Regions from separate parts of the Nigerium sp. genome, predicted to be linked through region 1. Evidence: riboswitches for the same ligand, from Rfam matches in the RefSeq annotation. Region 1 holds a riboswitch; the other holds the start of a gene.

Region 1 (3,410 bases):
CCCGCTGGGCGGCCTGCGCGATCTCCTCCAGCATCCCGGCTGCCGCCGGCGACAGCAGGACGGCGGCATCCCGCGGCGTCCGGACGCCGCGGCCGAGCACCGCCCGGACGTCCGCCTCGCCGCACGCGTCGAATCGGGCGGTGGCCACGGCATCCAGCACCGTGGGCAGGAGGGGTGAGCCGAGCCGCTCCTGCCCACTGAAGTAGGCCCAGTGATCGGTGTGCCTCACGCGCCCACCTCCGCGAGAAACCCGGTGAGCGGAGAGGACGCCGCCCCGCCACGCTCCAGCACGCGGCCCGGCCCGGCGAGATACGCGGCGCGGCCCGCCTCGATCGCGCCCCGGAACGCGCCGGCCATGCGCGGGAGGTCGGCTGCCGTCGCGATCGCGGTGTTCGCCATGATCGCCGCGACGCCCATCTCGATTGCTTCGCACGCCTGCGAGGGACGCCCGATGCCGGCGTCCACGATGATCGGGACGTCGATCTCGTCGACAAGGATCTGGATGAAGTCCCGCGTGGAGAGCCCCCGGTTCGATCCGATGGGCGCGGCGAGCGGCATGACGGCCGCGGCGCCGGCGTCCACGAGGTCCCGGGCGACGTTGAGGTCGGGGTGCATGTACGGCAGGACGACGAACCCGTCGGCGGCGAGCGTCCGGGTGGCGAGGATCGTCTCGTGGTTGTCGGGCAGGAGGTAGCGCGTGTCCCTGATCACTTCGACCTTCACGAAGTCACCGCAGCCCAGTTCGCGTGAGAGCCGCGCGATCCGGACGGCCTCCTCCGCTGTCCGGGCGCCCGAGGTGTTCGGCAGCAGGGTGACCCCCGCCGGGATGTAGTCGAGGATGTTCTCGGCGCCGGCCGTCGCCCGGCGCAGCGCCAGCGTCACGATTTGCGCGCCGGCCTGCTCGACCGCAGCCCGGATGAGGTCCAGGTTGTATTTGCCCGAGCCCAGAATGAACCGGGACGTGAACTGATGCCCGCCCAGCACGAGGGGATCGGCGCCGTTCGCGGGGGTGTTGCTCGTCATGTGATGTCCTTTCCGAGAATGAGTTGGACGACCGCGGTCGCCTGGTGCCCGGCGCAGATCGCCACCCGGGACGCCAGCAGCGGCAGCCCCGAGCCGACGTCGCTGCGGCCGTCGCCGCACAGGTACCAGCGGTCGGTGATACGCCTGGTCGCGATGAGGTTGGCCGGCGCGAGGCCGGCCATGCCGGACGCCCCGACCACGATGGGCCCTCCGGGCAGCGGGCAGAGGGCGTCCACGAGCATCGCCTTGGCGTCCGGCTTGTCGAACGCTTCGACCACGATCGGGTAGCCGCCCAAGACGTCCACCGCCAGCGCTGCGTCCAGCCGGACGCGATCCGTCACCACGTCGAGATACGGGTCGATCCGGACGATCGCGTCCCGCAGCGCCTCGGTCTTGGGCCTGCCGAGGTCCGCGATGCCGTACTGCTGCCGGTTGAGGTTGGTGAGGTCGACGACGTCGAAGTCGATCAGGTGCAGGCGTCCCACGCCCGTGCGGGCTAGGGCGATCGCGATGTTCGACCCGAGCCCGCCCAGCCCCGCGATGGCGACGGACGCCTCGGCCAGCCTCCGCTGCGCGTCGGCCCCCATGCGCGCCTGCAGGGCGTCGACGAGTTGCTCCTCGCTCGGGAGCGTCGGCGTCCCTCCCCCGCCCTGCGGTCCGACGGACGCCTCCCCGGACACTAACCGCCCCCCATGAACTGGACGATCTCGATCCGATCGCCCTCGTGCGGGACGCGCGTGGCCCGCTCAGAGCGGGGGACGATCGTCCCGTTGCATTCGACCGCGATCCGGTCGAGGGGGAAGCCCGCCTCATCGAGGTACGCGCCCAGGGTTTTGTCCCGCTCGCACGGGACCGGTTCTCCATTGAGGAATAACACGGAACTCTTCACTTCCTTCGCCGGCATGATCCGGACAGGTTCGACGGTCCAGGCGGCGTCAGCCTGTTCTCAACCCGTGCCCGGGCTCCCGTGGGATGGCTTCAGCATAGGCACCCGAGGACGCGCCCGCAGGCGTCCCGGAATCTTCCCTCGAGCCCACCGCGACCGGATGCCGGCCGGCGCTGTCGACCTCCGGGCGAGCCCGGCGAGCCCGGCGAGCGCGTCCGTGGACGCTCCCGCCCCGACGGCCCGCGCATTCTCTGAATGGCACTGCACGGCCTCCCACGATTCCGGCCCGACCAGGGTGCTCGTGCGCTACTTTTCTCCTGAGATCCATCGGAGCGGTCATCGCCGACCGCAGCTAGGAGATCCCGAGATGGTTGCCCTGCACACCGCCATCGCGATCATCGTGGTGGTCCTGCTCATCATCAAAGCGAAGATCGATCCGGTCATCGCGCTCGTCATCGGCTGTCTCTACCTGGGCCTCGCCGCCGGCGTCGGCTTCGAGGGCACCGTCAAGGCGATCACCGGGGGCTTCGGCGGCATCATGGAGAAGGTCGGTCTGTTGATCGGCTTCGGCGTCCTCATCGGAGCGTTGCTTCATACGACGGGCGCCTTCCGCAAGATCGTCGAAGGTCTGCTGAAGGTCTTCGGCACCAAGCGCATCCCGTACGGTCTGACCGTCGCGCTGGCCACCATCTTCCCGTCGATCTACGTCGACGTGCAGGTCGTCCTCGCGGCGCCGATCGCGCGGCAGTCCGCGAAGCACATGGGCAAGACGGGCCTCGCGCTGATGGCGGGGGCGCTCGGCTGCGGCATCTTCTGCGGCTATGTGTTCGTCGTCCCCGGCCTGTCCGCCATCTCGATCTCGGGCCTGTTGGGCATCCCGCTCGGTACGTACCTGCTGTACGGCATCGTGATCGGCCCGGTCACCGCCCTCGTGACGACCTTCCTGTTCAGCCGCATGCTCAAGCTCGGCTGGTGGAAGTCCGACAAGGACGAAGAGCAGAACGAGGCCCTGAACGAACTCGAGAGCCAAGAGGAGCCGGCGCAAGAGGAAAGCGTGCCCTTCGTGGCGGCCGACCCGCACTCCGCGGTGGCCGTCGCCGAGCCGAGGACGAAGTCCCTTCCCCTGTCGATCTCGCTCCTGCCGATCATCGTGCCGCTGTTGATGATCGCCTTCGGGGCGTTCATGGACCTGTTCAACCTCAGCAACGAGTTCATCGCGTTCCTCGGCAACGCCAACGTGGCGCTGTTCGTCGGCCTGCTGGGGGCGTACGCGCTGTCGCGCATCAGCGTGGGGCGCGACCGGGCAGCCGAGGCGCTGAGCGACGGCCTGCACACGACCGGCGAGATCCTGCTCGTCACCGGCATCGGCGGCTCGCTCGGCGACGTCATCGAGGCGACCGGCTTGGCGAAGGTGCTCGGCGGCCTGTTCAGCGCGGACGCCAGCGCCCCGATCGTCCTCTCGATCCTGCTCGCCTGGTTCATCGCGGCGGTGCTGCACCTC
Region 2 (3,410 bases), on a different contig from region 1:
ATCACGATCGTCGTCTCGTACTGCTACTGCTACCTGATGATGAAGGCCGACAACGAGGGCGAGGGCGGCATCCTGTCGCTGGTCGCGATGCTGCGGCGCACGCTGGCGTCCCGGCCGAAGCTGGTCGGCATCGCGCTGACGATGGGCATCCTCGGGGCGTCCCTGTTCTACGGCGACTCGGTCATCACGCCGGCCATCTCGGTGATGTCGGCGATCGAGGGCCTCGCGGTCGTCGACCCGAGCTTCCAGAGCCTCGTGCTGCCGCTGTCGCTGATCGTGCTGACCGTGCTGTTCTCGGCCCAGCGCTTCGGGACGGCCGCCGTCGGACGCCTCTTCGGCCCCGTCATGTGTCTGTGGTTCGTCACGCTGGCCGCCCTGGGGCTGCCGCACCTGCTGTCGCGGCCCGAGATCCTGGGGGCGATCTCGCCGCACCACGCGCTGGCGTTCGCGATCGCGCGTCCGGGGGTGGCGTTCATCGCGATGGGCGCGGTCGTCCTGACGGTCACCGGCGTCGAGGCCCTGTACGCCGACATGGGTCACTTCGGGCCGAAGCCCATCCGGCTCGCGTGGTTCTGCCTGGTGTTCCCGTCGCTGGTCATCGCGTACATGGGGATGGGGGCGATGATCCTGAGCGACCCCCGGACGATCGACAACCCCTTCTTCCATCTGGCGCCCGACTGGGCCCGCATCCCGCTCGTCGTGCTCGCCACGCTGGCGACGGTCATCGCCTCCCAGGCGGTGATCTCGGGGGCGTTCTCGGTGTCGCGGCAGGCCGTCCGCGCCGGGCTGCTGCCCCGGCTGAACGTGAAGCACACCTCCAAGCAGGAGGGCGGGCAGATCTATATCGGCTCGATCAACTGGATCCTGTTCATGGGCGTCCTGCTTTTGATCGGCGTCTTCCAGTCGTCGTACGCGCTGGCGAGCGCGTACGGGCTGGCCGTGACCGGCACGCTGCTGCTGGAGATCACGATCTTCCTCATGCTGGCCCACTTCGTGTGGCGCGTGCACCCGGTGAAGATCGGCATCGCGCTCGTGCTGATCGTCGGCATCGAGCTCGTGTTCTTCCTGGCCAACGTGGCGAAGATCCTCCACGGCGGCTGGCTGCCGCTGCTGATCGCCGGCACGATCGTGACGATCATGATGACCTGGCGCCGCGGCAGCAGCGAGGTCGCCGAGCGGCGGGCCATCATCGAGGGCCCGCTGGCGGAGTTCATCGACCTGGTGCGCGAGGGCCACGTCCGGCGCGTGCCCGGCCTCGCGGTCTTCCCGCACCCGGACGCCAAGACGGTCCCGCTCGCCCTGCGGCAGAATTTGGAGTTCAACCACGTCCTGCACGAGCATGTCGCGATCGTCACGATCATCAACGAGAACGTGCCGCACATCCGTCACGTCGACCGCGCCCTCGTGAACGACCTCGGGTACGCCGACGACGGCATCGTGCACATCTCGTACCGGGTGGGCTTCAACGACAGCCAGTTCGTGCCGAAGGCGCTGGCGTGGGCGCAGGGCAAGACCCCCGAGATGGACCTCGACCCGAGCGAAGCCCGCTACTTCCTGTCGTCGCTGCGCCTGCAGCCGCGCGACGTGCCGACGCTGCGGCCACGCTGGCGACGCCAGATCTTCCTGTGGCTCTCCCGGAACGCGGCCCAGCGCACCCAGGACTTCCACCTGCCCGCCGAACGCACGATCGTCATCGGCGGCAACCTGGAGATGTAGCGGCCGGCGCCCGGACGCTGCGTCCGGGCTCTGGCCCGGCGTCCGTCGTTCGAGGACGCCTCTCCCGCCCATGCGCGGACGCCCCCGGCGCCGGCCGGCGCCGGGGGCGTCCTGATGGAAACGTCCCCACCGGGGGACATCGGTGGGTACTGTGGTGCCCGTTATCTCGCGGGAGTCCCGGCAGGGGCTGAGATCAGGCTGAGGCCGCCTGGACCGTCCGAACCTGTCCGGATCATGCCGGCGAAGGAAGAGAGGATCCTTCATGACTTCCGTTCACCCTCAGCACCGTCTCGACTACGTGACCGACGGCGACGTCCGCGTCCCCGTGACCGCGATCTCGCTCGCGGATTCACCCGACGGCCCCAACGAGGACGTCCGCGTCTACCGCACCAGCGGCCCGGACGCCGACCCGACCGTCGGCCTGCCGCCGCTCCGGGAGGACTGGATCCTGGCGCGCGGCGACGTCGAAACCTACGACGGCCGCACCCGGAATCTCCTCGACGACGGCCGCGGCGCGGTCCGCCGCGGGGAGGCGTCCCAGCGGTGGCACGGCCGCCGCAACCCCGTGCGGCGGTCGGCCGACGGCAGGACGGTCACGCAGATGCACTACGCCCGGCGAGGCGAGATCACCCCCGAGATGCGGTTCGTCGCGCTGCGCGAGAACGTGGACGTCGAGCTCGTCCGGGCGGAGGTCGCCGCGGGTCGCGCGATCATCCCGGCGAACGTGAACCACCCCGAGAGCGAGCCGATGATCATCGGGCGCGCGTTCCTGACGAAGGTGAACGCGAACATCGGCAACTCGGCCGTGACGAGCTCGATCGAGAAGGAGGTCGAGAAGCTGCGGTGGTCCACCCGGTGGGGCGCCGACACGGTCATGGACCTCTCGACGGGCGACGACATCCACACCACGCGGGAGTGGATCCTGCGCAACTCGCCGGTCCCGATCGGCACCGTGCCGATGTACCAAGCCCTCGAGAAGGTGGACGGCGTCGCCGAGGACCTCACCTGGGAGGTGTTCCGCGACACCGTCATCGAGCAGGCCGAGCAGGGCGTCGACTACATGACGATCCACGCGGGCGTCCTGCTGCGCTACATCCACCTGACGGCCCGGCGCGTCACCGGCATCGTGTCGCGCGGCGGCTCGATCATGGCGGGCTGGTGTCTCGCGCACCACACTGAGTCGTTCCTGTACGAGCACTTCGACGAGCTGTGCGAGATCTTCGCGCGGTACGACATCGCCTTCTCGCTGGGGGACGGCCTGCGTCCGGGGTCGATCGCGGACGCCAACGACGAGGCGCAGATGGCCGAACTCCGGACCCTCGCCGAGCTCACCGAGCGCGCCTGGGCCTACGACGTGCAGGTGATGGTGGAGGGCCCGGGCCACATCCCGCTGCACCTCGTGCCGGGCAACGTCGAGGTCGAACAGGACTGGTGCAAGGGTGCCCCCTTCTACACGCTCGGGCCGCTCGTCACCGACATCGCCCCCGGCTACGACCACATCACGTCGGCGATCGGGGCGGCCGTCATCGCTCAGCACGGGACGGCGATGCTGTGCTACGTGACGCCGAAGGAGCACCTCGGCCTGCCGAACCGCGACGACGTGAAGACGGGCGTGATTACCTACAAGATCGCCGCCCACGCCGCGGACCTCGCCAAGGGTCACCCCGGCGCCCAGGTGCGCGACGACGCCCTCA

What was found. Region 1 has a riboswitch for thiamine pyrophosphate ahead of thiF (sulfur carrier protein ThiS adenylyltransferase ThiF). Riboswitches for the same ligand answer to the same signal wherever they lie in the genome.
Region 2: another riboswitch for thiamine pyrophosphate. It lies ahead of thiC (phosphomethylpyrimidine synthase ThiC); the one in region 1 lies ahead of thiF (sulfur carrier protein ThiS adenylyltransferase ThiF).

Annotation. Positions count from the first base shown of each region.
Region 1 is NZ_JBDHZL010000019.1:30,283-33,692, forward strand. Features, by position in the region: gene thiH (2-iminoacetate synthase ThiH) at 1-229, opposite strand, end outside; gene WMJ97_RS05760 (thiazole synthase) at 226-1,023, opposite strand; gene thiF (sulfur carrier protein ThiS adenylyltransferase ThiF) at 1,020-1,703, opposite strand; TPP riboswitch at 1,896-2,002, opposite strand; gene WMJ97_RS05770 (SLC13 family permease) at 2,277-3,410, shown strand, end outside.
Region 2 is NZ_JBDHZL010000009.1:49,780-53,189, forward strand. Features, by position in the region: gene WMJ97_RS03685 (KUP/HAK/KT family potassium transporter) at 1-1,716, shown strand, start outside; TPP riboswitch at 1,875-1,982, shown strand; gene thiC (phosphomethylpyrimidine synthase ThiC) at 1,979-3,410, shown strand, end outside.